3 regions of the Bacillus sp. M13(2017) genome follow, and region 1 is predicted to be linked to each of the others. Evidence: riboswitches for the same ligand, from Rfam matches in the RefSeq annotation. Region 1 holds a riboswitch; each other region holds the start of a gene.
What was found. Region 1 has a riboswitch for lysine ahead of CGQ22_RS24640 (amino acid permease). Riboswitches for the same ligand answer to the same signal wherever they lie in the genome.
Positions count from the first base shown of each region.

Region 2: it holds a riboswitch for lysine, as region 1 does, so the genes downstream of both, CGQ22_RS15505 (aspartate kinase) here and CGQ22_RS24640 (amino acid permease) in region 1, are expected to answer to the same signal.
Region 3: it holds a riboswitch for lysine, as region 1 does, so the genes downstream of both, CGQ22_RS23910 (amino acid permease) here and CGQ22_RS24640 (amino acid permease) in region 1, are expected to answer to the same signal.

Region 1 is NZ_KZ268513.1:86,639-96,919, reverse strand. It holds gene CGQ22_RS24640 (amino acid permease) at 103-1,569, opposite strand; lysine riboswitch at 1,682-1,875, opposite strand; gene CGQ22_RS24635 (GNAT family N-acetyltransferase) at 2,196-2,645, shown strand; gene CGQ22_RS24630 (sulfite exporter TauE/SafE family protein) at 2,681-3,691, opposite strand; gene CGQ22_RS24625 (VOC family protein) at 3,790-4,587, shown strand; gene CGQ22_RS24620 (aminoglycoside phosphotransferase family protein) at 4,602-5,540, shown strand; gene CGQ22_RS24615 (metallophosphoesterase family protein) at 5,554-6,297, shown strand; gene CGQ22_RS24610 (nucleoside/nucleotide kinase family protein) at 6,471-7,142, shown strand; gene CGQ22_RS24605 (DUF2785 domain-containing protein) at 7,260-8,084, shown strand; gene CGQ22_RS24600 (DUF3892 domain-containing protein) at 8,163-8,477, shown strand; gene CGQ22_RS24595 (YaiI/YqxD family protein) at 8,564-9,004, opposite strand; gene pdxR (MocR-like pyridoxine biosynthesis transcription factor PdxR) at 9,235-10,281, opposite strand, start outside.
Region 2 is NZ_KZ268505.1:84,004-94,284, reverse strand. It holds gene CGQ22_RS15560 (MFS transporter) at 1-92, opposite strand, end outside; gene CGQ22_RS15555 (PadR family transcriptional regulator) at 129-668, opposite strand; gene CGQ22_RS15550 (polyphosphate kinase 2 family protein) at 821-1,624, opposite strand; gene CGQ22_RS15545 (hypothetical protein) at 2,025-2,489, shown strand; gene CGQ22_RS15540 (hypothetical protein) at 2,509-2,787, opposite strand; gene CGQ22_RS15535 (MFS transporter) at 2,814-4,076, opposite strand; gene CGQ22_RS15530 (8-oxo-dGTP diphosphatase) at 4,212-4,697, shown strand; gene CGQ22_RS15525 (YndJ family protein) at 4,726-6,351, opposite strand; gene CGQ22_RS15520 (DUF4166 domain-containing protein) at 6,357-6,968, opposite strand; gene CGQ22_RS15515 (DoxX-like family protein) at 6,973-7,881, opposite strand; lysine riboswitch at 8,073-8,259, shown strand; gene CGQ22_RS15505 (aspartate kinase) at 8,463-9,692, shown strand; gene CGQ22_RS15500 (VOC family protein) at 9,922-10,281, shown strand, end outside.
Region 3 is NZ_KZ268512.1:122,562-132,842, forward strand. It holds gene CGQ22_RS23870 (ABC transporter ATP-binding protein) at 1-38, opposite strand, end outside; gene CGQ22_RS23875 (ABC transporter ATP-binding protein) at 35-1,795, opposite strand; gene gapN (NADP-dependent glyceraldehyde-3-phosphate dehydrogenase) at 2,389-3,828, shown strand; gene CGQ22_RS23900 (DUF3626 domain-containing protein) at 3,906-4,991, opposite strand; partial or broken gene CGQ22_RS23905 (glutamate racemase) at 5,101-5,349, opposite strand; lysine riboswitch at 5,449-5,630, shown strand; gene CGQ22_RS23910 (amino acid permease) at 5,778-7,202, shown strand; gene CGQ22_RS23915 (ABC transporter permease) at 7,263-8,462, shown strand; gene CGQ22_RS23920 (catalase) at 8,652-10,281, shown strand, end outside.

The DNA.
Region 1 (10,281 bases):
CTTTATTTATATTTCCTTTATTATTGCAAAAACAGGAGCAATAGGGAAGCAAAGAGGTTTGCAACAAAAAACGAGCAAACAAATTTGTTTGCTCGTTTCACTTTATTTTAGTTCACATTTATCAAGTGGAATCACTTTTGTTTTTTTCGTAAATTTATATCCTAACCATAGTACTAAGAAGAGTGGTAAACCGATGTAAGAAACGAGTACGCCATTCCAATCGATTGATTCACCCATAAATGCCCCGTAGTTTTGTCCTAAAATTACGATGATACAAAGTGTAAATGCGAAGATTGGACCAAATGGGAACCATTTTGCTCTATATGGTAAGTCATTTAAATCTTTTCCTTGTGCGATATATGCTTTACGGAAACGGTAATGACTAATTGCGATTCCAACCCATGCGATAAAGCCAGACATTCCAGATGCGTTTAATAACCAAATGTATACAACACCGTCACCGAATAAAGAAGCAATGAAAGCAATACTACCAACAATTGACGTTACGATTAACGCGTTAACAGGTACACCGCGGCTATCTAATTTGCCTAAGAATTTTGGTGCTTTTCCTTGGCGAGCTAAATCCCAAAGCATACGAGTTGATGCATACATACCAGAGTTACCAGCAGATAGTACAGCAGTTAAAATAACAGCGTTCATAACAGAAGCAGCAAAGGCAACGCCCGCTTTTTCAAAAATAAGTGTAAATGGACTTACTGTTACATCACTTGCTGCAAGGCTTTCAGTTGTATAAGGAATTAATAAACCGATAACGAGAATCGCAAGGATATAGAATAAAAGAATACGCCAAAAGATCGAACGAATTGCTTTCGGAATATTACGTTCTGGATCAGATGTTTCACCAGCAGCTACTCCTAATAATTCAGTTCCTTGGAAAGAGAAACCAGCTGCCATAAATACACCGATAATTGCCATGATACCGCCGTTAAATGGTGCATCTGCAACAGTGAAGTTTTTGAATCCAACCGTTTCGCCGCCCATAATTCCGAAAATCATCATGAAACCAACAATTAAAAAGATAATAATAGTAACTACTTTAATAAGTGCGAACCAATATTCAGATTCACCAAACCCTTTAACAGATAAGTAGTTTAAAAGGAAAATAATAGCTAAACATAATCCGCTCCAAATAAGAGAAGGGGTATCCGGGAACCAAAATTTCATAATTAATGTTACGGCCGCTAGTTCTGCCGCAATTGTAATTGCCCAGTTATACCAATAGTTCCATCCAAGTGCAAAGCCAAGTGATGGATCAACAAATTTTGTTGCATACGTGCTAAAAGATCCAGTAACAGGCATGTAAGCTGCAAGTTCAGCTAAGCTTGTCATTAAAAAATAAACCATAATTCCAATTGCGGCGTATGCAATTAATGCGCCACCAGGTCCAGCTGTATGGATGACACCACCGCTGGCAAGAAATAGTCCGGTACCAATTGTACCACCGAGAGAAATCATCGTAAGGTGCCTTGATTTTAGACCGCGTCTTAATTCACCTTTTCCTTGTGTAGTTTGCGTTTTAGAGGTAGATTGATTTGTTGCGCTATTCATGTTCAACACTCCTTTTCTTGTAGGTTAGGAAGGAGCGGGGGAGAAAAATACAAAAAACCGCCAAAGGAATTTGGCGGAACGTTTCACAAATAACCACCCCATCATACCCTTCCGTTAAGATAGCACCCCACGTTTACACGGTAATTTTGTAAACGTGACAGTTCTGTTCCTTTCGGAGACAGCCCCAGCTCATATTTCCAGAGAAGAAATATAAACTTCGGCAACTTTTCCTTTCAAACGGAGTCAGCTGACATTCTCTGTGTCTCGTCCGTTTTACTATTAAAAGTCGCAACCTCTACCTCATCGGATTGATGAGGATTTATATATTGCTAAGATTTTTAATATATGGCAATTGTAATGACTTTCTGAATATATTGCAAGATATTTTGTAGGAAAAAATCAAAAAATATCGGTTATTGTATAGGAAACGCTTGCAAAACTCCACCCGAACCAACTATTATGTAGCAATAAGCAAAGAAAAAATTGTTATACAAATGTTTCGCAAAAAATATTGAAAAACCCTTTAAATTAAAAGAAAATTCAGAAAAATATAATTCGACATTCATGATAAGGTCATATTATTTGTTATAATTAGAGTAACGTTTAAGCAAAAAGGGGAAATCAAAATGAAATTAGAAACAGAAAGGCTCTATATAGTGCCGTGTACAGAAGAGAGGATTCAAGTCGCTAACGAGCAAGGATACAATAGCGGTCCGCATATTGTGGGGCATGTAGGGAATATAAAACAAGATGCGGATTTATTATCATGGGGGGCGTGGTATGTTCTTCGGAAAGAAGATGGTATCGTTTTAGGTGATATTGGGTTTAAGGGGAAACCAAATGAGAATCAAACAGTAGAAATCGGTTATGGATTTATTGAGAAATATTGGAATCAGGGCTATGCAACAGAAGCTGTAAGAGAACTAATCGATTGGGCTTTCAAAACAGGAGAGGTAGAAACAATAATTGCAGAGACACTCCTAGATAATTATAGTTCGATGCGTGTTTTAGAAAAGTTACATATGAAGAGAGTAAATGCTACAGAAACGATGATTAATTGGAAAATAGAAAAATAAAAAATACCGCTCTAAATTGGGCGGTATTTTTATAGTTATGGTAGCATTTGCTTCTGATCATTCGGATACTCAGCCGTTGATGCGTTAGGCCGATTGGAATGATTTCGAACAGCAATGAAAATAGAAATAATAACGACAAGACCAACTGCAACGTAAGAAAGTGAAATAATAGTTGGATCCACTTTAAATGTAGTAAGCAGTGTACGAATATTTGTGAAGATAATAAGACCGCCAACTAATACGCCAAGTAAATGTGCTGGAACGATGCGAACTAACCATGCAGCAATTGGTGCAGCGACAATACCGCCAAGCATTAATGCAAATACCCAAACCCAGCTTACTTGTTCCCAGCCAAGTGAGATGAAGAAGCCAATTGTTGCAGCGAGTGAAACAGGAAACTCACTCGTATCTACAGATCCGATAACTTTTCTCGCTTCATTTCCTCTTGCTAAAAGTACAGGTGTCGTAATCGGACCCCAGCCACCACCACCAGTTGAATCAACGAATCCAGCGAATAAGCCAAGCGGCACAAGTTGTTTTGCAGACATACGTTTTTTTGAAGCAACAATTTGTTTTTGAATGATGAATCGTAATAAAATATAAACCCCTAAAGTAAATAAAAATACAGAAATGTACGGTTTAATGACATCACCAGGTAAATTGCTTAAAAAACATGCCCCAACAAATGCGCCAATTGCTCCTGGCAATGTAAGCCTGGAAACTGTATATTTATCAACATTTCCAAATTTGATATGAGATGCACCAGAAGCCGCGGTTGTAACGACTTCAGCTAAATGAACAGATGCGGAAGCGACAGCTGGTGCAATACCAAACATTAATAATAAAGAGGAAGACGTTACCCCGTACGCCATTCCAAGCGCTCCATCGATTAATTGAGCGAAAAATCCAATAATAGCAAAGACAATTAATTTCTGCATAAAAAATCCCCCTGTAATAATAAATGAAAAAGGCACTTTTCCCGTATGAGAAAAGTGCCTTTGGTTTTTCCAATCAGCAATAATTAAATTTGTTTCATTATAATACATATTAATCGTATAAATCAACTGGGTTTTAAAGTTTTTTGAATTGAATGAAAGAAAAATAAAATATACAATAAAAGGATGGAGAGAAAGGGGAGAAAGACATGTTACGATTCGATCATCTCGTACACGCAGTACATGGTACACCGGAGGAAGCAGCAAAACAAATGCAGGAACTTGGATTTCATACTGTATTAGGCGGAGAGCATACGAATTGGGGTACTTGGAATAGTTTAAGTTATTTTGATTTATCATATATAGAATTTTTAGCAGTTCAACATGAAGAAAAAGCGGAAGAGGCAGAAAATCCATTAGTACAAGAAACAGTGGTGAAACTACAAAATGGAGAAGGAATGCTACAAATCGCGATCCGAACAGATGCAATTGAGGAGCTAGCAGTTAACTTTAATAAGTACGGCTTACATACGATAGGGCCATTTGAAGGGAAACGTATGAGAAAAGATGGCCGACTTTTAGAATGGAAAATGTTATTCGTTAAGCAAGAAGAGAACGGACCGAAATTACCTTTCTTTATACAGTGGAATGAAACGAACGAAGAAAGAAGAAACGATTTACGTAACAGTGGGACGATTACTGAACATAAAAACAAAGTGCAACAAATTGAAACGATTCATTACGCAGTAAAAAATGTTCAAGAAACAGTACGGAAATGGAAAGAAGTAATGGAGCTATTTACAAGCTCAGTTGTGAAAAATGAAAAATGGAATGCCGAGTGTCAAAGTGTAGTATTTGGAGATATTCATGTGCAATTTTGTGAACCGATTGGAGAAGGGCTAGTACTAGAACATTTGAATAAGAATGGCGAAAATCCATTTGCAGTAGAGTTTAAAGGTGGAAATAAACGAAAACATGAAGTGCTAGGTAGTTTGTACATATATTAATAGAGGTGAACGTTGTGGAAGAAATACTTAGAGAGATAGAGAGAATACTAGAATGGCCTCGTATTGCAACGTGTACAGCTATTTCAAAAGGTTTTTCACATGAAGAGAAGTATAAAATTGAATTAAAGAATCAAGAAACCTATTTTGTAAAAGTATGTGATGCTGTTCATTTTGAACGTAAACAAGAAGAATATACGTATATGAAACAATTAGAGTTATTACATATTCCAACGCCGAAGTTAATTCATTTCATAAAACTTGAGGAATTAAATAAATGTGTTCAAGTATTTGAACGGGTCCAAGGTGTAAATGGTGAAGAAGGTTTAGGGAAGCTATCGGTGGAAGAACAGTATTATGCAGGAAGAAAAGCAGGGGAAGTATTAAAGAGGATTCATTCAATTGAAAAAGAAAGTGTAAGTAATAAATGGGAAACGGTTCGATGGAATAAGTATGAAAGATATATAGAAGCATTAGAAGGTTACGAGGTGAAATTTCTCGATTTGAAGCCCATATTAACCTTTGTAGAAAATCATAAGTATTTATTGAAAAATCGTCCAATCACCTTTTTACACGATGATTTCCATCCAGCAAATAGTATGATTCATAATAAGGAGTTTATCGTTATCGATTTTGGTGGATATGATTTTGGCGATCCAATACACGATTTCTATAACGTAGCGATTTTTACTACAAGAATAAGTAAACCATTTGCAGTTGGACAAGTTCATGGTTATTGCGGGGGAGAACCGTCACTTCATTTTTGGAAACTGTACTCCTTATATGCAGCAATGACATTCCCAGCGGATATCGTATGGACAAACCGAAGCATGCCCCATTTAGTAGATGATATGAAAGAAAGATTGAACAGAATTTTAGAAGATCATAATCATTTTTCATCCTATATTCCAAAATGGTATCAATCACAACATGAGGATATAATAAACTATAAGTAATGGAGGGATTCATATGGATAAAATAGCAGTAATTTCAGATATTCACGGCAATATTCCGGCATTAGATTCTGTACTGAAAGATATTAAATTAAGAGGAATTGAACGCATTATTTGTCTTGGAGATTTAGTCGGAAAAGGCCCTCATTCTAGCGAAGTAATTGAAATCATTCGTAAAGAATGTGAAGTAGTTGTAATGGGTAACTGGGATGATTTTATTACAAAACCGACTGAATTTGAAGCGTTAAAATGGCATCAAAAACAATTATCGGAAGAACAAAATGATTATTTAAGAAGCTTACCATTTTCAATCGAATTTTTTATGAGTGGCAAATTGATTCGTATGTTCCACGCTTCACCGAGAAGTTTATATGAAAGAATTCAACCGCACGCTTCAAGAGAAGAGCGTGTTAGTATGTTCGAAAACAGTGAGGTCACAGAGAACATAGAAGGAGAAAGAAAGCCAGATGTCGTTTGCTACGGTGACGTTCACCAAGCATTCGTTCAAAATTTCAGAGGAAAAACGTTATGTAATGCTGGTAGCGTAGGAAATCCTCTTGAAATTACACAAGCTTCTTATTTAATATTTGAAGGAACGTACAATGAAAAAGAAGCCGCAAGCTTTTCCATTCAACTCGTACGTGTACCGTATGATATTGAATTAGCTATCAGACTAGCAGAAGAACTCGATATGCCCGAAATTGAAGAATACAAACAAGAATTACGGACCGCTTTATATCGAGGGTTTAAGGGAAAGTAAGCCATTCATAATATATCAACGATTTTTCAAATATATCTATCGTAACTTAAAATATATCAACGATTTTTTCGATATATCGACGATTCGATAAAGAATATCGACTTACCGACAAATAGCGACATGTATTATTACTTGTAATAATATTATGTAAACTAAATGTAAAGGGAGATATCATGAACCGAAAACAACAAATCAAAAAAATTGCAGATTATATTTTAAAGCTAAACTTAACCTATCCAACAAGAGTTGGAGTAAGTGGTATTACAGCATCAGGAAAAACAACATTTGCAAACGAACTAGCGGAAGAAATAAAAAAACGAGGATTACCAGTAACACGCGCCAGCATTGATGATTTTCATAATCCAAGAGTGATTCGCTATGCAAAAGGAAAAGAATCTGCAAGGGGGTATTATGAAGATGCACACGATTATACAGCTTTCAAAGAAAGATTATTAATGCCTTTAGGACCTAACGGGAATTTACAATATGAAACGATTTCTCATAACTTAATAACGGATATGCCTGTACATAATGAGCCGCTATTGGCCACGCAAAATATGATATTAATAGTAGATGGAACGTTTCTATTGAAAAAAGACGTTGCGCATTTATTTGATTACAAAATCTTTGTAGATACAAATTTTGAGATTGCGAGAAAACGTGGTGCTAAGCGGGAAACTGAAGCTTTTGGAAGTTATGAAGAAGCAGAGAAGATGTTTTTAAACAGATATCATGCTGCCTGTAAGATGTATATAGATGAGCATAATCCAAAAGAGTGTACGAATGTTATATTTAAGAATAATGATTTAGGAAATCCAGAAGTTATATTTCATGAAAGAGCGTAATACATAATCAGAAATATATGTATAGCCTTTTGTTTATTGTTATAATTAAATTAATTTTATGAAGCAAATAAAAGGGGATAAGACAATAAAAAACGCAAAAAGGGGACAAGAAATATAATGAATGAAGTACTAGAACTAAAAGAAGAACTACTACAAATTAAAAATAACAATTATGCTGTACCAGAAGACGTAGATGCATATCCATATGCGCAATGGATGCTAGATTATATCGGATCAACTGATGCTGAATTACGTGATGATTTAATTTATAGTACGCTTCACACATGGATTACAAATGATGTATTTAGACAAAAAGAGTTAAGAGGATTAATGTTACAAGCAATTAGTCCTGATTATTTATTTTATAAAATTGGTGAAAAGGGAACAGACTCTGTATTTAAACGTGCATTCTCCGTATTAATTCCACCACTTATTTTATCTGTTCATGAAAGAGAACCGTTGTTATCCGAAGAACAACTGTACAGTGTAGCAGAACAAGTGCTGGAATATGTGTATTTAGAAGAAGATGTAAGAGGCTACGTAGAAGGAAAAGGCTGGGCACACTCTACTGCACATGCAGCAGATGCGCTTGATGCTTTAGCACGTACAATCCAAAATCGTGAGTTTTCATATGCTATATTAGCTGCTGTTCGTCAGAAGGTTCGCTTACATGACTACGTATACATTCACTTTGAAGATGAGAGATTAGTAGCGCCAATTATGTCGTTACGTAACCAAAATCTTTTAACTGAGGAAGAGTGGAGCAATTGGTTACATAGTATAGCAATTGTTGAAGACATCCCGCATCCTCAGTATGATATTTTAGTACAAAATATTAGAGCTTTCTTAAGAAGTTTATATTTCAGAGCTTTAGAGACAGAGGGTAGTACAGCTTTTACAGATGATATATTGGAGACTTTGAAGGGTTTGCGTAGGTATTAAAATACGTTTTTCTAAGAGAAAAGTACATAAAACCACTACCTCCCAGCCATACTAAAAAATGTGCTGGAGGTGAATGTTATGGACAATAAAGACTTTGAAAAAGTTTATAATGATTACTTACATCAAGGAGAAGAGCAAGCTCAATTTGAAGTAGACAATGAAGTCAATTCAGGAGCAGAACAAATTGTTGCTGTTCGTAAAAATGATGATGGTGATTTAATAGCGTTTAAAACAAGTAGCGGGAGAGAGTTAGATTATATGACTGCTCTTAGTGAAGCAAAATCAGGGAAGTTAGCTCATGTGGATGTATTTCATAAGTATGGCAGAGATATTATACGTAGTGAACCGGATGGAATAAAGGAAAATAACTTAGATAATTTACCTTCATTTTAAACGGGTAAACCTCAAGAAGAGAATGTTCATTTGGATATTCTCTTCTTTGTTTTGCGAAGTTTTCCTTTCGAAAAGAAGGTTCATCTTTAATGGGCGATCATACTTTTAAAGAGCGCTCTAAATTTCTCTTTATCTTCTGCTGTAAATGGTTTCGGTCCCTTTGTACGCTTACCACTTTTTCGAACCATTGCACTTAAATATCGTGTTTGTAACAATTGTTCAATGTTATCATTCGTATACTTATAGCCTTTATGGTGTAGTACGATACAGCCTTTTGCTAAAGCGAGCGAAGCAAGACCGTAATCTTGCGTTACGATTAAATCTTCTTTTTTTGCTAACTGCATAATTCGGTAATCTGCAGCATCTGCTCCAGAATCAACATAAATTGTTTCCACACCATTAGGCTGCTGAGCATTAGAATAATGAGAAAAGCTAGTAACGAGGGTTACAGGGATTTCTGCATTCGTAGCCTCATAAATAATTACATCTTTTACAGGGCAAGCATCTGCATCAACGTAAATTTTCATTTTTACCACTCCTATAAAGTGAAACTTTAATCAGTGGGGGGATTCACCCTTCACTGATTATTAGTTGAACCAATCGGGCATTTACGGGCAGTTAATCTCCCACCTAACTTCTTTGTTACAGCTAAATTTTGAGCTGGGAGTTTTATTGCCCGTTAATGCGGGGTAACTAGGTTCGTGTTGATAATAATGGTAGATTTTTCTTTTGTCAAACGAGAAGGCTTTATCTCACATTATTTTTCACAAAGCAAAATAGCCTCACGTAAACGAGAAATCCCTTCCTCAATTTGATTAATATTCACTTTTCCATAAGATAAACGAATATAACCATCTTTCGCGCCGAAAATACTACCCGGCATAAAGGCGATTTCTTGTTTTAAACTTTGCATAATGAGTTGTTTTTCGTTTATCGGTTCGTTTAATTTTCCCCATATGTATATACCGCCGGTCGGGTTTGAAAAAGAGATTTTGTCGTGAAGTTGCTCATTTAAGGCGCGAACGATAACGTCTCTTTTTTCCGCTAATTGTTTTCGTAACGGTACGATATGAGAGTGAAATGGCACAGTTTCGAAAAATTGCTGCATAAGCCACTGCGGGAAAATACTCATACCTAATTCCATTTGGTGTCTTGCGTCGGATAACCTTTCTACTACAGACTGCGGGGCGACAAGCCAGCCGACTCGTAAACCTGGTGCAATCATTTTAGATAAGGAATGTACATAAATGACTGTCCCATTTTCATCTATTGATTTTAAAGTAGGACAAGGTTGTTTCTTTTCTAGTGTCAGCAAACTAGATGGATCATCTTCAACGATCGCAATTCGTAAATCTGCGCAAAGTGATAACAGTTTTTTTCTACGGTTTGGATGAAGCATTGTGCCCGTAGGGTTTTGGAAATTTGGATTTAAAAAAATCATTTTAATGCGGTGCTTTCTATATAATTCCTGTACATCATCCGGATTAATACCATGTTCATCGACAGGTAACGGGAAAATACGAATACCTGCTGATTGGAATAACGGTAAGGAATAACAGTGTGAAGGACTTTCAAAAGCGACTGCATCACCGGGATTTAATAAGCATTGTACGATAAGGTGAAGTGCTTGCTGGGCGCCGGATGTAATCATAATGGATTGTTCAGTCGCCTCAACTTTTAAATATTCTTTCATATATTTTACGACCGCTTGTCTTAACGGGAGATAGCCTTGCGGATGATCATAACTTAATGAATGCGTTAACGGTTGTTCTCGTAAAATCGTTTGTAGTTGATCGTGAGGATA
Region 2 (10,281 bases), on a different contig from region 1:
AAAGCTATATTCATAATTGTCGTATCAATCATACAAAGAAAGATACCTAGACACATTAAAAAGACAATCTTAATACCCTTTGTTTGCTCCATCTTTATATACCCCTTTATTTATTGTGAACGCGTTTTTCATTCTTCTGTTTTATTGTTTTCTTTCGCCTCTAACTCTTCTAATTTTTTCTTCAAAGTCTCCACTTGTGCACTATACGATGCAATACCTACATCTAGTGAAATTTCTTCGACGAAAGTAATACCTACTCTCCACTTTTCATATTTCAATCGAAGATCTGCAATGTACGCTTCTTTTCTTTCAATTTCATCTTTAATCCATTTTTTTATTGTTACATCATCACTATAGTTACCAAAATACATTCTCATTAAAAAATCCGAACGTAAAACATCCTTCTCTACAGGCGTCTGCATGTATTGATAAAATTCTTCACGCCCCTCATCTGTAATAAAGTACATTTTCTTATTCGGTTTTCCCTCTTGCATGACAACTTCTTTTTTTATTTTCCCCTCATTCTCCAATTGTCGTAACGTTGGATAAATCATTCCAAAACTTCCATCAAAAAAATGAGTAAATACGTCTTCAAACACAATTTTAATATCGTAACCAGACAATTCCTTTTCCATTAATAAACCTAAAACAACATCTCTTCCCTTCAAAGTAAAACCCCCACATAGTATATAATCGATAATCATATTAACAATATTAATATGATTATCGATTATATACCTTATTTTGTTATTTGTAAAATGTTTCTAAATAAAAAAGCCCCATAATTTGGTTTTACCAATTCACAGGGCCATTTTCTTATTTACTCTTTCACACCTACATCTTGCAAAACTTCAATATCCTCTTTCATTTCATAATAATAAGAAGGCAATTCTATACCATGTTCTAAGAAATAATCCTCTATGAATGAAATAATGATTTTTAACGTTTTCACACGGGCATACAATTTATCGTTACTTTCAATAATATGCCACTTCGCATTTTGCTTACTTGTTTTTTCAAACATGTCTTCCATCGCTTCAACATACTCATCCCATTTTTCACGATTACGCCAATCTTCGTCTGTAATTTTCCATCTTTTCAAAGGATTTTTCTCTCTATCTTTAAATCTCTTTAACTGTTCCTCTTTACTTATATGGTAGAAGAACTTCCCTATTATGTAATGGTCATCTGTTAGTAGTTTTTCAAAACCATTAATCTCATCGTATGCTCTCATCCACTCTTCCTTTGTAGCAAAACCTTCAACACGCTCAACTAACACTCGACCGTACCATGAGCGATCAAAAATGGTAATTTGCCCGTACTGTGGAATTTTGCGCCAGAAACGTTGCAAATAATGGTAACGTTTTTCATGAGGTGCAGGCGCTCCAATTGGATTTACTTGGAACCCACGCGGGTCAAGATGTTCCGTCACCCGCTTAATTACCCCACCTTTACCAGCCGCATCCCATCCTTCCATAACAAGCATAACCGCGATTTTTTCTTCTTTCAAAATTTGCTGTAATGCTAATAAGCGCCTTTGATATTTTTCGAGTTTCTTGTTGTACTTAGATTTTGATTCAATTTTTTTCGTTAAATCTACTTTAGCAAGATGTCCATTTTCCATAAAACGAATCCCCCTTGTTGTATGATAATGTTATTTTAACATATTTTTGGTAATTTTTTCATATCCTAAAAAGCTGTGTAGAAACATCTCTACACAGCTTCCTTCTCTAATTTCACATCTACAAGCACATTTAACTACATTAAAATAAATAATTTATACGGAACTCTTAGTATATTTTTTTTAAAACGTAAAAATAGCTCTTTTAAAAAGGGCAGCAATCTAAATATAAAAAAACAAATTTATTCTTTCTTACTACATACGTAATTATGCCAGCTATAAGAGTAGTGAATAAAATATTGATTCACTACTCACAATAGCTACCTTACATTATATGGTATATTTACTCGTAAAGAGAAGATAATAACAAGTAAATCTATTAAAGAATGGGAGCTCTAAAAAAATGAAACGAAAAATATTAACTCTCTTTACACTTTTATGCTTAGCACTACCAATACAAGCTAGTGCTTACACATTTCAGTCACTACCGATTGCGTCAAAGTCTAAACAATGGTATGTCGAAATTGATAAATCTCATAACTCAAACAAGCAAGCAATCCAGCCAAAACAAGGTGTATTTGATACGTATAGTTTACTCGTAAAAAACATCGGTCATGATGTATCAAACGTATCTGTGGAAATACTTGATAACAATCCTACCTCTAAAGCTACCTTTAAACCTACTACACCTAATGAAAATATTTCTAAAAGTCATACAAGCTTTGACTACATGGTATTCCCATTAGACTTTAATAGTCATAATTTTAAAGTTGTGATTACTTGGGAAGAAAAGAATTTCTCTTATAACGGCCATCCGGTAAATGAAGGTAAAAAAATGAAACAAACATTTGTATTTAATGAAGAATAAGTCCTAATTTCTTTAGGGCTTATTCTTCTCTTTTGAAACCCTCTTGTATCGCTTCCGTCACTTCTTTTGTAATTTCCAATTCTGTTGCTTCCATACTAATTTTCTTGTGCCAAATATGTACGGACGTTTTTTCATTACAAAGATGTTTTATTAATACTAATTGATTATATGCTAGATTATTTTCTATATGGGTAGCGATATAGACTGTAAAATTGTTCGCTTCAAAGACCTTTTCTTCCAAAATGTATTTACTCTCTAATTGCCTCGTTACTATATCTTTCAAGTTTTCTATAGTCATGCATATCACCCCCTTTTCCCATATAATCAATTAAATCGACGAATACTCGGTACAGACAATGCGATTCCAATTGTTAAAATTACTAAACTAGCTAGTGTTATAATAGTTATCTCGCCACCTATGACAGTAGCTAACCAGCCTACAACTACATACCCTAATGGCAATAAAGCAAAAGAACCCAACATATCAAGGCTTGCCACTCTTCCGAATGCTTCTTCTGGTACAAGTTCCTGTAAACTAGTTTCCCAAATGAGTCCAAATATCATCATGCCAAATCCTTCAATTACCATTAAGAATATTAAGGCGGGTGCCCAAGAAATGAATGGCATAATTAATAAAGCAATGCCACTAATTAAAACACCTCCATAAGCCAGTAATCCTCTCTTATGCCACCGCTCTTTCCCACCAAATATTAATGCGGCAATTACAGCTCCACCACCAGAAAAGGCCATGCCAAGTCCATACACGTAAGCTTCAAAATGATGATGAACATTAAATAACCACGGAATTAATACGACGATAATGACGGCATAACAAATATTTATAAAAGAAAAAACTAAAATTGTAATCCACAGCCACGGATGACTTTTTAAAACTAAAACACCTTCCATAAACTCTTGTTTGTAATTAAGCTTACTCTTTTCAATGGGTTTTACTTTTTTAAACTTAATTTCTTTTAAAAATAATAAACATAAAAATGATAATAAGTACGTTACTGCATCTAGGCCGAAACCTATCCCTGCAGACGCAACCGATACGATTAACCCACCAAGTGCTGGCCCAATTAATCGTATACCTTGATTACTCATTTGAGTGAGTGCGTTAGCTGCATTACGAATTTCAGGAACGAATACTTTCGCCCTTACAGCAGAATATGCTGGTTGGAATATCCCTTCCATAAGTCCGTATAAGGCAACGAGAATATATAAAACTGTAATTGTTAATAAATCCATAAATATAAGCGATGCAAGTAATAGCATTAATATACAGCGGAGTATATCCGTAAATAACATTAATTTAACCCGATCAATTCGGTCTACAATTAAACCTGCAAACGGTAAAGCGAGAATATTAGGTAGCATGTACATTGCCATTGTCATCCCCATCACAACTGTTGAGCCAGTTAATGAATACACAACAACTGGAAGTATGACCATAGTTATCGAACTACCTAAGGCCGAGAGTAATTGTCCAATCCATAAAAATTTAAAATGTGGTGACTCTTTAACTGGCGATAATAATTTACCAACATACCCTAAATCTTTTTCTCTTTGTAATTCCCCTTGCATCTTTCTCTCCTCTTTTCAAATGATTATAGACTTCATAATAAAATGCCGAAAATTAACAATATTCTATTTTAATTATATAAGAAACTATTATGTTATGGTAAAATTATCAAGAAAAATAAAGGAGAATACATTACAATGCCTTCAAATTCACATAACATCGAGCACCGCATCTATACAATGTGTATGATCCAGCGCAACAATGAAGTTTTACTCATAAAACGCCCCAGCCATCGAAGTTTCCCTGGCTATATCGCTCCTGGCGGCAAAGTAGATTTCCCCGAAAGTATCGTTCAAGCCGCTATAAGAGAAGTAAAAGAGGAAACTGGATTACTTGTTTCGAATTTAACTTTTAAAGGATTAGATGAATATGTAAATCCGAAAAGTAATGTTCGGTACATGGTATTTAACTACTGGACAGACTCATTTGAAGGTGAACTTCTTTTAAACCCTTCTGAGGGCGAATTATTATGGATACCAATCGATACAGCACTACATCTTCCTATGCAAGATTGGTTTAAAGAGAGATTCCCATTATTTTTTGAAACAGGCACTTTTGAAATTCAACGTGTTTGGGATAATGAGCTAGATAAACAAATTGCTATAACAATTACACATACGTAAAAAAGCTTGAAATCTCTCCAAGCTTTTCTTACTTCTCCTCTACTTTCTTAATCTTATAATCAATTTCTAAAAACTTAACTCCAAATATCCACATTCTATGATTAGCTTCTAGTATGTGATCCGTGCGCTCTTTTATAATAAAAGTCTCTGCTAATGGTAAACGTATTGTTAAGAACCGAGTATGTAAATAAATCCCCTCATCTCCCTGACCATTTTCTCTTAACTTACTAGTAATGATTAAATCATGACTATCATTATATATTTTCAAAATACCAGTCATATTCGAATAAGGTAAAGGTAAGGCGATATTCATATATGTCTCATTCTTATTTGTATGCTTTGAATAAAGAGCTACAAAAATAGATTCACCTGCTTCATTTTTCCTTAGCCAAGCCCTTACATTCTCTCTTCCATCTTTCTCATCTATTACATTAATGATAGAGCCATGCATCGTTTCCCAATTGCCGCCCATTCCTAAATGTATTTGTCCCACACGCTTACTCATTTTCTCATAACAAAATGCAAATGGGCGGAACCAACGAGCCCATTTAATATTTGATTGCAACTCATACTCTGTTGTATTTTCATAAAAACGAATAATACTTAAAGGTACCTTCGTCACGTCAAATGACTCACTATGAAAATCAGTTATTTGATCAACTAAACCGTTGTATTCCTTACTGCCTACTAAATTGCCGCTATATAAAAAAGCCTCACCAATTGCCACACTTCCTCTTAATTTACTCATTGGTTTCCCATAGTATTTATAATTCGGAACACTCTTTTCGATCATCCAGCCGACAAATGCCGGTAACGCTACTCCAATTCCATTGACAACACCATGAATCCAAACCATTTGAGCAATTGTAATCGTCATTACATGCTTCAAATTCCCGTATGAGTATATAAGTGAGAACATAATTGTAACCATGAGTGTACTAGACGAAACGATTAGAAAAATCTTTGCACTGATAGCATTAAATTTTGCTCTCCAAACGTAAAATCCATACCCATAAATCGCACATAAATATAGAAACACTGCAAAAAATTCAAATATTCTCGAGTATGTAATTCCTATTGCGACTGTCATAGGTGAAATCATGATGATAAACATAATAACATCATATACTTTACTTCTCTTTTCTCTTTTTCTCCCTATTAAACCAGCTGATAATGGCAATAGAAACGCCGAATAATGAAAATGTGCAGCTGTGAGTAAAACAATGTCAGAGCTAAACTGCATAATTGAAAGTTTTGCTACTGAAGCAAAAAACCAAAAACCACCTAAAAACAAATAAATAAACGCACTATCTATGGCGGTCTCTTCTAACGGCTTCCATCCTCTTTCTAGCAATCTACTTACACCAAATAACGCAACAATTCCTGTATATACAAACCAAACTAGCGCAAATACATAGTGATTTGTGACGAAAGCTAGCATTGCACAAATTGCTGCAATTGGATATAAAAACGATACGAATTTATAAAATAATAAATACGATCCATCTCTTTTTCTTTTATCAATAATACAAAGTGACATTGGTATAAATAATAAAACAGATAATAATATAATTGCTTCAACAGGATTTATATTCGACCGCTCACATAATAGAAAAACAACATAACAAGCAAGCCCAAATATTATATTTTTCATATCGTTTATTTCCTTTCCACAAATGTTCCCTTATATGAAAAAAGCGAGCCAATTAACGGGTTTCGTACTTGTACATGAATTCGAAAACACTGTAGTGTTGCATCATAACTTTCAACAATTTTTGCTTCACCATACAAGAATTTTGGCAACGGAATTTTTCTTCCAAACATATAAAACCATTGTTTCTTTGAAGCAATATGCATTGCCCCTAACTCATCGATATGAAAATGTAGTGTAGAAACGAGTAAATGTGGTTCGCCAAAATAATCTACAATTTCATTTTCGTTTTCATCCAATTGCATAACTGCGTTAAAATATCTTTTCTTATTATGAAAATAAAAAGTACGGTTCCACCTTACTAATTCTTGTCCATATTCATCTCGCTCAGCTATGTTTTGTATCGTAAATGGAATTTCCTCTCCTCGTTCCGAGAAAAACATTCGAAACTTCGATGCAATTTTCAATATAAATTTCACGAAAAAAGAGCCACCGTAAATTTCATCCATCTTTCCTTCCCCTGTAAAACTATTCTCTTCTGTAATGGCATAACGCTTCTGCAATTCAGGATGAAGATTTTTATAGGTATCCCCTAATAATCGTTCATACATATTAGCCATACACTTATCCCTTTCTCGCCCTCTTGCAATTTTTCGCGCTTGGTAAATCGAAACTATTTATATAACCGACAATTGATAACCCCATTAGAAGAACATTTAATGTAATCGGATTAAACGGCCCTGTAAAGCTTGCGATATTCGTAAATCCTGCCGCTAACGTTAAAACTAGTAATACAATAATATGCAGTATAAATAATTTTCGTTTTGTTAGTGGCAACAGCCATACGACACCGAAAATTATTTCTAACACCCCAATTATTTTAAGTATATATACACTACTTTCATTTGAACCAATTAATACAGAAAGCATCTTTACTTCTTCTGAATGAGTAAACAGTAGTTTCGGCACTATCCCTTGATATATCCATACAAAAGCAAATAAAAAGCATACGAGCCAATACGTCATTGTTCTTCTAATTAGTAACCTAGGATGAAGCCCCTTTTCTAACCATAATTTTAAGGCATCAAAACTCCAAGCGGTCGCCCAACCTAATAACGGACGAAAAATATAGGAATCTATTACATTTCCTATACGACCAAATCTTGTATCATAATCATATTGTGTCTCAAAATGGATGTATTCTTTATTCGGCGTATACTTCCAATAACCACGTCCTATTTGAATAAGAGATAATGTATTATCCGTCCAAAATTTTAAAGAGGAAATTCTTTCACCAGTTTCTTTTCTTATTTCACCTATTGATTCCCCTTCTCCAGCTATTTCAAGCCCAAATCCAATCTTTGTTTTATACAAAAACTTCTGTGGTTCTCCTTCTTTTTTCTCTAAATACGAAATTTCAGTAAAGCGAGCATCCCACTCTGTATGTATATCTGGTTCTTGCGTATATCTCCATAATTTTTCCATCGTCGTGTTCATTTTTGTCGCAACATAAATAGGCTGTTTCCTTTTCATTCTCCCACCTCCTATGCACTATAAGTTTAATGTACATGCAATGAATTTATTTTGCTACATTTTTCACAAACTTTTCTGTAAAAAGAAAGAATTTTTAAAATATATGTAAAACACTTGATTCCCCGAAAAATTTAAATTATTATAAAACAAATGTTACCAATAACTTCATAAATCAAACACTCTCGCCTAAAACGTGAGATAGAGGTTGCGATACTTATGAGTATTCTAATGGAGACACAGAGATGTCTATGAACTTAGATGAAAGGAAGTATTGCCGAAATTGATAAATTTCTCTGCATTTATCAATTGGGGCTGTTTTCGAATAGAAACAGAACTGTCATATGTACAGACGTGTACGTATGAAGAGCTATCTACAAAAAAGAGATATCATTTTTTTATGATATTCCTTTTTTGGCGGTTTTTTTATTAGCTCCGTTTTCTGTTTCCCTTTTCCTGTAACAGCACCATCCTCACTTATTTGAGATGGTGTTTTTTGTTTGTCTTTCTGGTAACTACAGGAGTATTGGGATTTATATATTTCCTAATCTATTCTTAAAAATAGACGAAAGAAGGAATTTGTAATGGAAACAATTGTTCAAAAATTTGGTGGCACTTCTGTCGGAAGCGTCGAACGCATTCAACATGTAGCAAATTTAATTATTGAAGAATATGAACGAGGTCATAGCGTTGTCTCTGTCGTTTCAGCAATGGGAAAAAGTACGGATCAACTTGTCGCACTCGCTAACGCTATTACAGAAAATCCAAGTAAACGTGAAATGGATATGCTTCTATCTACAGGAGAACAAGTAACTATTTCATTATTAACAATGGCACTGCAAGCAAAAGGCTATCATGCAATTTCATTAACAGGATGGCAAGCTGGTATTACGACAGAATCTGTACATAGTAGTGCACGGATTACTGACATTCATACAGATCGTATTCAATCTTATCTTGCTGAAGGCACGATTGTTATCGTAGCTGGTTTCCAAGGTATAAGTGTAGCAAATGAAATTACAACGCTTGGCCGTGGTGGTTCTGATACGACTGCTGTCGCACTAGCCGCTGCACTTAAAGCAAAAAAATGTGATATTTATACGGATGTGACAGGCGTATATACGACGGACCCACGAGTTGTAAAAGATGCTTACAAATTAGATGAAATTTCTTATGACGAAATGTTAGAGCTTGCTAATCTCGGTGCTGGCGTATTACACCCGCGCGCTGTTGAGTTTGCTAAAAATCATAACGTAGTTTTAGAAGTTCGCTCAAGTATGGAACAAGAAAACGGAACAATTGTAAAAGGAGAATGTAACATGGAACAACAATCAATCGTTAAAGGTATTGCATTTGAGGATAACATTACACGTGTCACAATTAAAGGACTAGAACAAGGCTCGCTTTCAACAGTTTTCTCTACATTAGCAGCAGCACACATTAATGTAGATATCATCATTCAAAGTATTACAAATGAAGGAACTGTACATCTCTCCTTCTCCATTCACTCGAATGATTTAAGAGAAACTTTAAAAGTTTTGGAACAAAATCAAGAAACTCTTCACTACGAATCTGTAGAACATGAAAATCACTTAGCAAAAGTATCAATCGTAGGATCTGGCATGGTATCTAACCCTGGTGTCGCTGCAAATATGTTCACTACTTTAAAAGAAGAAAATATTCATATTAAAATGGTAAGTACATCAGAAATTAAAGTGTCTGTCGTTATTGACCGCCTTCATTTAGTAACAGGTGTTGAGGCGTTGCATCAATCATTTATGGCGAAAATTGAGCCTTTAGTGCAAATGAGCTAATTTGATATTTTCAGTAACGCTTATAAAAAAATCATATTAATCTACTTCCTTCCTATTAAATAAAATGCTGTTCGTTAACAAGATGCTATATGACATATAAAAAAACACCTTGTCACCTTTTCATATACTATGACAAGGTGTTTTTGACTGAAAGGAATTTGTAACTACTTAGTAGTATAATTATGAGGATGATTAAATAATAAACTTTTATACATAAGGAGATAAGACTATGGCAAAAAACAAATTACTACGAATGGACAATGTCAGCATCGTTGTAGAATCCCTTGATAACGCAATCTCTTTCTTCGAGGAGATTGGCTTGAACCTCGAAGGGCGAGCCACTGTCGAAGGTGAATGGGCTGGTCGCGTAACTGGACTCGGCTCTCAGTGCGTAGAGATTGCTATGATGGTCACTCCAGATGGCCACAGCCGAATTGAACTTTCGCGATTTCTCACCCCACCTACTATATCAGATCACCGAAATACTCCTGTAAACGCCCTCGGTTATCTACGCGTCATGTTCACCGTTGAAGACATTGACGAAATGGTATCCAGACTCACTAAGCATGGTGCAGAGCTCGTTGGCGAA
Region 3 (10,281 bases), on a different contig from region 1:
TTCATCGCGTATTGAAATAATCGTTTTGAAACGCTCATATTTTCACCCCACTATCCGCACTTTCACTTTCACCTTGTTGTCTTTCAAACTGCTCAGCATACCAGCCTCCCTTTTGGATAAGCTGAGCATGCGTACCTTCTTCTATAACTGCGCCTTCATCCATAACGAGAATCCAATCCGCATGTTGTACGGCAGATAAACGATGCGTCGTAATAATCGTCGTCTTTCCGCTTCTTTCCGTTCTTATATTTTCAATGATCGCTGCTTCCGTACGAGCATCTACAGCTGATAAAGAATCATCCAAAATTAAAATTTCTGGATTTTGAATAACAGCTCGCGCAATCGAGATTCTTTGTTTTTGCCCTCCTGATAAAGAAACACCCTTCTCTCCAACGAGCGTTTCTAACCCTTCTGGTAAAAACTCTAAATCCTTTGTAAACGCCGCGATTTCAATCGCTTTCTCGAGTTCTTCTTCCGTCGCTTCCCTATTTCCAAATAAAATATTTTCCCTCGCTGTTTTTGAGAACAAAATATGTTCCTGCGGTACATATCCAATCCAACCGAGCACATTTTCATTTGTCATTTTATCTAGCGTCACATCAGAGACTGCAATATCCCCATCTCCAAGCGGATATTGACGAAGAAGCTGACGTACAAGCGTCGTTTTCCCGCTTCCTGTTTTTCCAACAACCCCAAGCGTTTCCCCTTGTTTTAATGTAAACGAAACCTTTTTTAAATTTGTTTCAGTTGATGAAGGATATGAAAAGGTAACATCATCAAACTGAATATAATCCGGCTCTTGTACAAGCTTTGGATGTTTCGGATCCTTTACATCTGGTTCATACGCTAATGTTTCATTTACACGGTCTAATGAAGCATTTCCTCTTTGCATAACATTAATTAATTCACCAATTGCAAACATCGGCCAAATCATCATCCCTAAATACACGTTAAATGAAACAAGTTCACCAAGTGTTACCTTTGATTGAAATACAAGATATGCGCCGTACACTAAACCGATTAAATAACTAAGGCCAACAAGCATTTTCACAGTTGGTTGGAATAATGCGTCAATTCTCGCTACTTTCATATTTTTTTCGTAGACGTCATCTCCTAAGTGATGAAATCTTTCCTCGTCTGCATTCTCTTGTACGTATGCACGAATAACGCGCACACCAGCGATTGATTCAAGCACTTTATCGTTCATATCACCAAACGCATCTTGCGCAACTGTAAATCTTTCATGCAATTTCTTTCCATATATATTCATCGCATACGCCATAATTGGAAGCGGGATAAGCGCCGCAAATGTAAGCTCCCAACTAATTGTAAATCCCATCATAAAGACAATCGTAAGCATATATAAACTCGAATCCACGAGCGTTAATATACCAAAACCAGCTGTCATAGCGATTGCTTTCAAATCATTTGTCGCTCTCGCCATTAAATCACCAGTACGATTTTTTTGATAAAAAGTCGGCGTCATCTTAAGTAAATGCCCCATAAATTTAGAGCGCATCGTTTTCTCAAGTACGAATGCACCTCCAAACAATTGATGTTGCCATACGAAAGTAAGACCATACCCAACGATTGTAACCCCTATTAAAATAAGAATAGACTGTATAATAGCTTCGTTTGATAACGTTCCTGTTTTTATGTTATCTATCGTAACCCCTAACACTTTCGGGGGAATCACTTCAACTATATTCACAATTAAAAGAGCTCCAATGGCAATACTATATCTCTTCCAGTGCTCTTTAAAAAACCATTTTAACTTTAGTAATACTGATAACAATGTAACCTCTCCCTTCTCGTTCTCGTTTACTTCTCATTTCTTTATCCACTATCCAAACCCATTACATTTACATTTCGTAACCCATACAATCTCATCACATTTGTCCACCTTCCAAAGTTTTATATAGGAATATGGAAAATAAACAAAAAAAAGCATACCGCCGCTTGACGATATGCACAAAAATGCATAAAAAGCGTACGTTACGATATACGCAACGTACGCTTTTTATAAGACAGAGAATGCCTTATATATCCGCACGGGTTGCGTAATGATATGAATGTTTTCTGCCATTTAACAGAGCTAAACCCATTACATTTACGATTACAATCATTACGCACACCCCTTTCATTTATTTTCCATTTATAATCTTACAACTTTATTGAGTATTCTGTCAATTATTTTTTTTTACAGATCGAATGAAAATATACGATACATCATTTTGAAATAAGGGAATGTTCTGTAAGAAAGGGCATACAAAATAAAAAAATAATAAGAAATCGTTTTCACAAACATTTCATTTGAAAAATGTTATCAAACCCCCTACAATCACCTTATACTCACTCTTACAAGTTGCTATTTTAGGAGGACTAATCATGACAACTAGCAATACGTACAAATTTTATTTAAATGGAGAATGGAGAGAAAGCTCTTCAGGAGAAACAATCGAAATTCCATCTCCATACTTACACGAAGTAATTGGACAAGTACAAGCAATTACTCGCGGAGAAGTAGATGAAGCAATTGCATCTGCAAAAGAAGCTCAAAAATCATGGGCAGAAGCTTCTCTACAAGATCGCGCAAAATATTTATATAAATGGGCTGATGAGCTCGTAAATATGCAAGATGAAATTGCCGATATCATTATGAAAGAAGTCGGTAAAGGATATAAAGATGCGAAGAAAGAAGTTGTTCGTACAGCTGACTTCATTCGTTACACGATCGAAGAAGCTTTACATATGCACGGAGAAAGCATGATGGGCGATAGCTTCCCGGGCGGTACAAAATCTAAACTTGCGATTATCCAACGCGCACCACTTGGTGTTGTATTAGCAATCGCACCGTTTAACTACCCAGTAAACTTATCTGCTGCAAAACTTGCACCAGCATTAATTATGGGTAACGCTGTTATTTTCAAACCAGCAACTCAAGGTGCAATTAGTGGTATTAAAATGGTGGAAGCACTTCACAAAGCTGGCCTTCCAAAAGGTCTTGTAAACGTAGCTACAGGACGCGGTTCTGTAATTGGTGACTACTTAGTAGAACACGAAGGCATCAATATGGTATCGTTCACAGGTGGTACAAACACAGGTAAACATTTAGCGAAAAAAGCTTCAATGATTCCACTTGTATTAGAACTTGGTGGTAAAGATCCTGGTATCGTTCGTGAAGATGCTGACTTACAAGATGCTGCAAACCATATCGTAAGCGGTGCATTCTCTTACTCTGGTCAACGTTGTACAGCTATTAAACGTGTACTTGTACACGAAAACGTAGCGGACGAGCTTGTTAGCTTATTAAAAGCGCAAGTAGCTGAACTATCAGTTGGATCTCCAGAACAAGACAGCACAATCGTTCCATTAATCGACGACAAGTCTGCTGACTTCGTTCAAGGCTTAGTTGACGATGCTGTTGAAAAAGGTGCTACAATCGTTATCGGTAACAAACGTGAGCGTAACTTAATTTACCCAACATTAATCGACCACGTAACAGAAGAAATGAAAGTTGCTTGGGAAGAGCCATTCGGCCCAATCCTTCCAATCATCCGTGTTTCTTCAGATGAGCAAGCAATTGAGATTGCTAACAAATCAGAGTTCGGCCTGCAAGCAAGTGTCTTCACAAAAGACATTAACAAAGCATTTGCAATTGCTAACAAAATCGAAACTGGTTCTGTTCAAATTAACGGACGCACAGAGCGCGGCCCTGACCACTTCCCATTCATCGGTGTAAAAGGTTCAGGTATGGGCGCACAAGGTATTCGTAAGAGCCTTGAGTCTATGACACGTGAAAAAGTAACTGTATTAAACTTAGTTTAATCTTATAAAAAGAAGCTGATCTATTTTTAGATCAGCTTCTTTTCTATATATACTTCCAAAAAACAGAGTAGTTAGTTCTACTTCCGATTTGGTTTTCCAAATCGAACTAAAACATGCCATAATAATTTTAATTCCTGAAGCACTTCTTCATAAGTACCACGATCACTCCAAGATAATGGATTGCGTTTCAAATCCACTACAGCAGAGCCAATTATATTGGCATCGATACAATGATTCCGTGCAATGCGTCTTGCTAAAGATGGCATTTTTGAACCTCTAAAATCCATCGGAACTTCGTCTACCATAAGTACAAAACCGATGTGCCAATACAAATCAATCGCATACTTCAGGCAAATTTCTTCTAAAACTTTTCCTATATCCGTACCCTTAAATGAAGGATCTACAACAAGCACCTCTACGTCTTCTTTAAGAGAAATCTCTCCATGAATTTGCGCTTCAATATAATGATTAAGATTACGGGCTGGCTCTTTGCTTACTAAATCTATAAACGGCCTTTTCAGGTTACCCAGTAAATGATTAATTAATATTGTCGGAGTCAAATTCCCTTCACCAATTGCAAAGTCTCTTACAAATGTCTCTTCCAAAAGAGCAGCTAAAATCATATCAAACTCCTCATAAGTCCCCTTTTCTTTCGGATCTTGATGCGAATCTAAATACGTATATGTAGAGCGCGAAGAAACTTTTGAAGATAAGAGAAAATAACATGAACCAAAACGTGGAGCCGGCCCATCTGGATGTAACATTAAATTTAGCGCTCCATATTTTGGCCGTTGATCATTCGTTACGCCTTCTAATTGATATGCTCCTCCAAATATTCTCTTTTCCCAAAGGTCACGTTCACCACCAGGGTAAGCAGATACGCTTCCATTAGATAGCAATGTTTCAAACTGACTTTTATATATTCCTTGCTCAAACAGTGCTTCAGCAACACTTTTCATACTCGAATCTAGTCTGTCTGGATGAAAGTGTAAAGCAATCCGTGCATGAGATTTTAAATTAGCGACAGCTTCTTCAAATATTTCATCTGTAATATTAGACATTTTAAGTATATGATTAATTGTTGCTTTAGCCCCACGTTTTTCGTTCTCTGCATATTTTGAAATATACTGTAAAGCAAATAATTGAGATCTTGATAATTCCATAATCAAACCTCTCCTTTAATTAAAATGACCTTAATCATTTCAATTAAAAGCTTATTCTTTCCTTCTTATGAAACGAACGTGATTTATTAAAAAAGTAATTTACTAAATCTTAATTATGCATACACGCATTTTTCATGGGTAAATGTACACATTCTACAGAAATTTGATACCCTAGCCATCGCTCAGCAATATGTTCAAATAATAAAACAGATCCCGTTGTAAAAAAGTGATGCTTCGGATTCAGATTGTCAGACAAAATTCCTTTGTGCTGTAAAATTGTGCTTAACTCTATCGCTGTTTCTTCTGCGGAACTAATAATCGTTACATCTTCTCCTAGTTCTCTTTTAATCACAAACTCTTCTCTATAATCTGATTATTACTATATCCATTGACGTATAAAAATACATTTGTTACTCTTAAAGACGTTAATTTAATATTTAAATCCTCATTCGTATCTCGGTGAGGTAGAGGTTGCAATCATTAAGAGTATCATTTCAGGAGATGTAGTGGCATTGATGAAGGAATGAGAAAGGAATGGTTGCCGAAGTAAGTCGTGTCCACCATGCACGCTTGCTGGGTCTGCATTTAATAAGTGCAGAACTGTCACAAACGTTTCGTTTGTGGAGAGCTATCGAGAGGTATGTCGTGGGTTTCTTATAAGATAGAAAGCATGTAGCGGCAAATTACGTGCTTTTTTTGTTTTGTTTGGGACTTCTCTTCCTGACTCAGGAAGACATACATATCTCCTCGCTTGACTTGGTTATACTAACTTTGGAGGTATTTTCTATGCAACAAAAAAAATGGGGCTTTTGGGTACTAACAGCTTTCGTTGTCGGTAACATGGTTGGCGCTGGTATTTTCATGGTGCCAAGTACGTTGGCACAAACAGCAAGCCCACTCGGTGTCACTTTAGCTTGGTTAACTACAGGGTTTGGTGTTTTAATGCTAGCTCTTGTTTTCGGTAATTTAGCAATTCGTCGTCCTGATTTAACGACAGGGCCACAAAGTCATGCATATGCTTTATTCTCAACACCAAAAAAGAAAAAAATGGCTGGTTTCAGTATGGTATGGGGATATTGGGTTGCAAACTGGGCAAGTAACGTTGCCATCATTACATCATTTGCGGGATATTTATCACTCTTCTTCCCAATTATGAAAGATACGCGACTACTATTTTCAATCGGTTCGTTTAACGTAGAAGTCGGAAAACTAATTACATTTACAATTTGTTCCATCTTACTTTGGGGAACTCATATTATATTAACAAACGGTGTAAGCGGAGCTGGAAAGCTAAACTTTTTAGCAACAACAACGAAAGTAACTGGATTCCTTTTATTCATCGTCGTTACGTTATTTGCATTCGAAGCTTCTAAGTTTGGACAATGGTACACACCGATGATTGATAAATCAGGTGCATCACACGGTCTTCTTTCACAAGTAAATTTAGCTGCTCTTACAACGCTTTGGGCGTTTATCGGAATTGAATCAGCCGTTCTTTTATCAAACCGTGCTGTTTCTCCAAAAACGGTAAAACGTGCAACAGTTGCGGGATTACTTATTACAGTTGCAATTTACTTAGGAATCACAATTTTAACAATGGGTGTACTTCACGTTGATACATTACAAGCTTCTGAACGTCCATTAGCAGATGCATTAAATGCTGCAATGGGTCATGGCGGCGGGAAACTGATGGCATTACTTGCTCTTACTTCCCTGTTCGGTTCTATCTTAGGCTGGATTTTATTAAGCTCAGAAGTCCCTTATCAAGCAGCAAAAGAAGGTTTCTTCCCTTCCTTCTTCGCAAAAACAAATAAAAAAGGAAGTCCAATTTACTCATTACGATTAACAAACATTATGTCGCAAGTATTCCTATTCTCAACATTATCAGGAACCATTGCGGAAGCTTATACATTCGTTATTACCGTATCGACACTGGCCTACCTCATTCCATATCTCGTTTCACCAATCTTCCAGTTAAAACTAGTCGCAACTGGTGAAACATATAAAAATGAAATGCGGGCAAGAATTACAGATGGCATAGTCGCAGTTATCGCACTTTGCTACGCACTATGGGTTATTAAAACGGGCGCAGCCGATATAAAAACGTTCCTTCTCGGAATTGGTTTATTCGTAATCGGCTTTGCCTTCTATCCATTAATGAATCGTGATCAGAAAAAAAATAACGAAAAGAAAGACGGGCAAGTTGCATAACGCAATTTGCTCGTTTTTTCTTTTACAAAACATATATAATAGAACAAAGAGGTGAAAAACATGTCAATCGAATCACTATGGAACAGCCGTTTCCAACAACATATTCAAAATATCATTACATACTTTGCACGTATGATTAACGGTTTACTATATAGCTTTATCTTTATTTCATGCGTTGGCGCATACTACTATGCTCAGTTTCTAAAAACATCTCCTTCTAAAGGAATATCTTTACTACTCATCACGATTGTACTTACATTCATTATAACGAGATGCCCTATTCGTACATTTATTCAGAAACCTGACGCTGTCTATTTACTAGCACTAGAAGAGAAATTAACTTCTTATTTCAAAAAATCTCTTCTATATAATTACATCATTCAGCTTTTCCCATTATTATTTACGTTCCTTATTCTCGTTCCGCTTGCACTGCAATCATTACAATTAACGATACCTTTCTTCTGTACAATCTTTCTCGTTTTAATGGTTACGAAAGCTTGGAACATATACATACATTGGATGTGGCGTGATAGTCACGAAAAAAATATATGGCTGATCATTCGTATTGCTTGTAACGCCCTAGTCATTTATATGCTGTTTTATGTAGCAAATGTTCTCATATTAGGCGGATTACTCTTACTACTTGCTTTCCTACTTCTATACACGAAAAAACAGCCTACAAAACGAATACCGTGGGATTACATAATCGAGCAAGAAGAAAAAATGAACGTTCGTTTCTATCAATTTGCTAGCATCTTCACCGATGTTCCGCAACTAAACAAGCAAGTAAATAAAAGAAAATGGCTTACAACTTGGATTGAACCTTTATTACATAAAAAACGAGCAACTTTCTTCTATTTACATACACTCGCATTTTTACGAGGGAATGATTATTTCGGTATATATATTCGCTTAGGGCTGATTGGTGCCTTCGCCTTATATTTTATACCAAACATATACGTAAAGGGCGCTATCGCTTACATCGTCCTATATATGATTTCTATGCAGCTCCGTTCCCTATGGAAATATTTTTCGGGAAATATTATTGTAGCATTATATCCAATTGATACTGAAAAACGACTGAATCAATTTCTTCACTTAATCTTTATATCGCTAAGTATTCAACTCATTGTATTTTCAATTGTTATACTCATTGCTACGGGACAATTTTTACATAGCCTTATCATTATGATTATCGGGTTACTCTGGATCAAATTTATTATTGTACCAAAAACGAAGCAACGTGTTTCCTCGTTTTAACGAAAAGAATTATCTTAAACGCCAAGGAGAAAATAAATTTTCTCCTTGGCGTTTTATTTTTTTCCTCAAACAAGAATCACCGGAACAACCGATATTTTATGATTTTACATACAAAAACGATAATACATGTTTACGTCCTAATAAAAAGGGTATCTATTAAATTAACAGAGTAAAGGAGGGGCCTATATTGTGAATAAAAAAACGGAACAATTGAAGCATCACGTTACTGACAATCAATACAAACATGCTTTAACAACAAACCAAGGAGTAAAAATAGCCGAAGATGAATTTTCTTTAAAGATGGGCTTAAGAGGCCCAACCTTAATGGAGGATTTCCACTTTCGCGAGAAAATGACCCATTTTGATCACGAGCGAATTCCCGAAAGAATTGTTCATGCACGCGGAGTTGGCGCTCATGGTTATTTTCAGCTTTATGAATCGTTAGAAGCATATACGAAAGCAGATTTTCTTACAAATCCTTCAAAGAAAACACCTGTATTTGTACGTTTCTCAACCGTTCAAGGTTCTAAAGGATCCAACGACACAGTAAGAGATGTACGCGGATTCGCTACAAAATTTTATACAGATGAAGGAAACTATGATTTAGTAGGCAATAATATGCCAGTATTCTTTATCCAAGATGCTATTAAATTCCCTGATTTTGTCCATGCAGTTAAACCAGAACCACATAATGATATTCCTCAAGGAGCTAGCGCTCATGATACCTTTTGGGATTTTGTTGCACATAACCCTGAGTCCACGCATATGGTCATGTGGCAAATGAGCGACCGTGCTATTCCGCGTAGTTTACGAATGATGGAAGGTTTTGGAGTTCACACATTTCGACTCATTAACGCAGAGGGAAAAGCCCATTTCGTAAAGTTTCACTGGAAACCTGCCCTTGGGGTTCATTCATTAGTATGGGATGAAGCTCAAAAGATTGCTGGGAAAAATCCTGATTTCCATCGTCAAGATTTATACGAAGCAATTGAAAAAGGCGATTATCCGGAATGGGAGCTTGGATTACAGTTAATTCCAGAAGAAGATGAGCATGCATTTGATTTTGATATTTTAGATCCAACGAAATTATGGCCGGAAGAAGAAGTTCCTGTAAAACTAGTTGGTAAAATGACATTGAACAAAAATGTTGATAACTTCTTTGCGGAAACGGAGCAGGTAGCTTTCCACCCTGGTCATGTCGTACCAGGTATTGATTTTTCAAATGACCCTCTTCTGCAAGGAAGATTATTCTCCTATACAGATACACAATTATCTCGTTTAGGAGGACCTAATTTCCATCAAATCCCTATTAATCAGCCTGTATGTCCTTTTCATAATAATCAACGTGATGGTATGCATCAAATGCAAATTCATCGTGGTCAAACAAGCTATCATCCTAATGGCTTAAATAATAATCAACCAGCAACAGTCCAAGCAGAACAAGGAGGATATGAGCATTATCAAGAAAAGATTGATGGACATAAAATTAGAGGGCGCAGTAAAAGCTTCCTTAACTTTTATTCTCAGGCTAAACTTTTCTATAATAGTATGAGCCCTATTGAAAAGCAACATATAAAAGAAGCTTTTTGCTTTGAAGTTGGGAAGTGCAAATCAGACATGGTGAAGGCAAATGTAATTGCTCTTTTAAACCACGTCGATCGTCAATTAGCACAAGAAGTCGCTAACATTATTGGAGCTCCTTTACCTAAGGAAAATCACGAAGTAAATTCAGATGCAAAATCACCTGCACTCAGCATGTCCAATACTATTTTTAAAGCTGATTCCAAAAATGTTGCAATTCTATTAAATGGTGACCCAA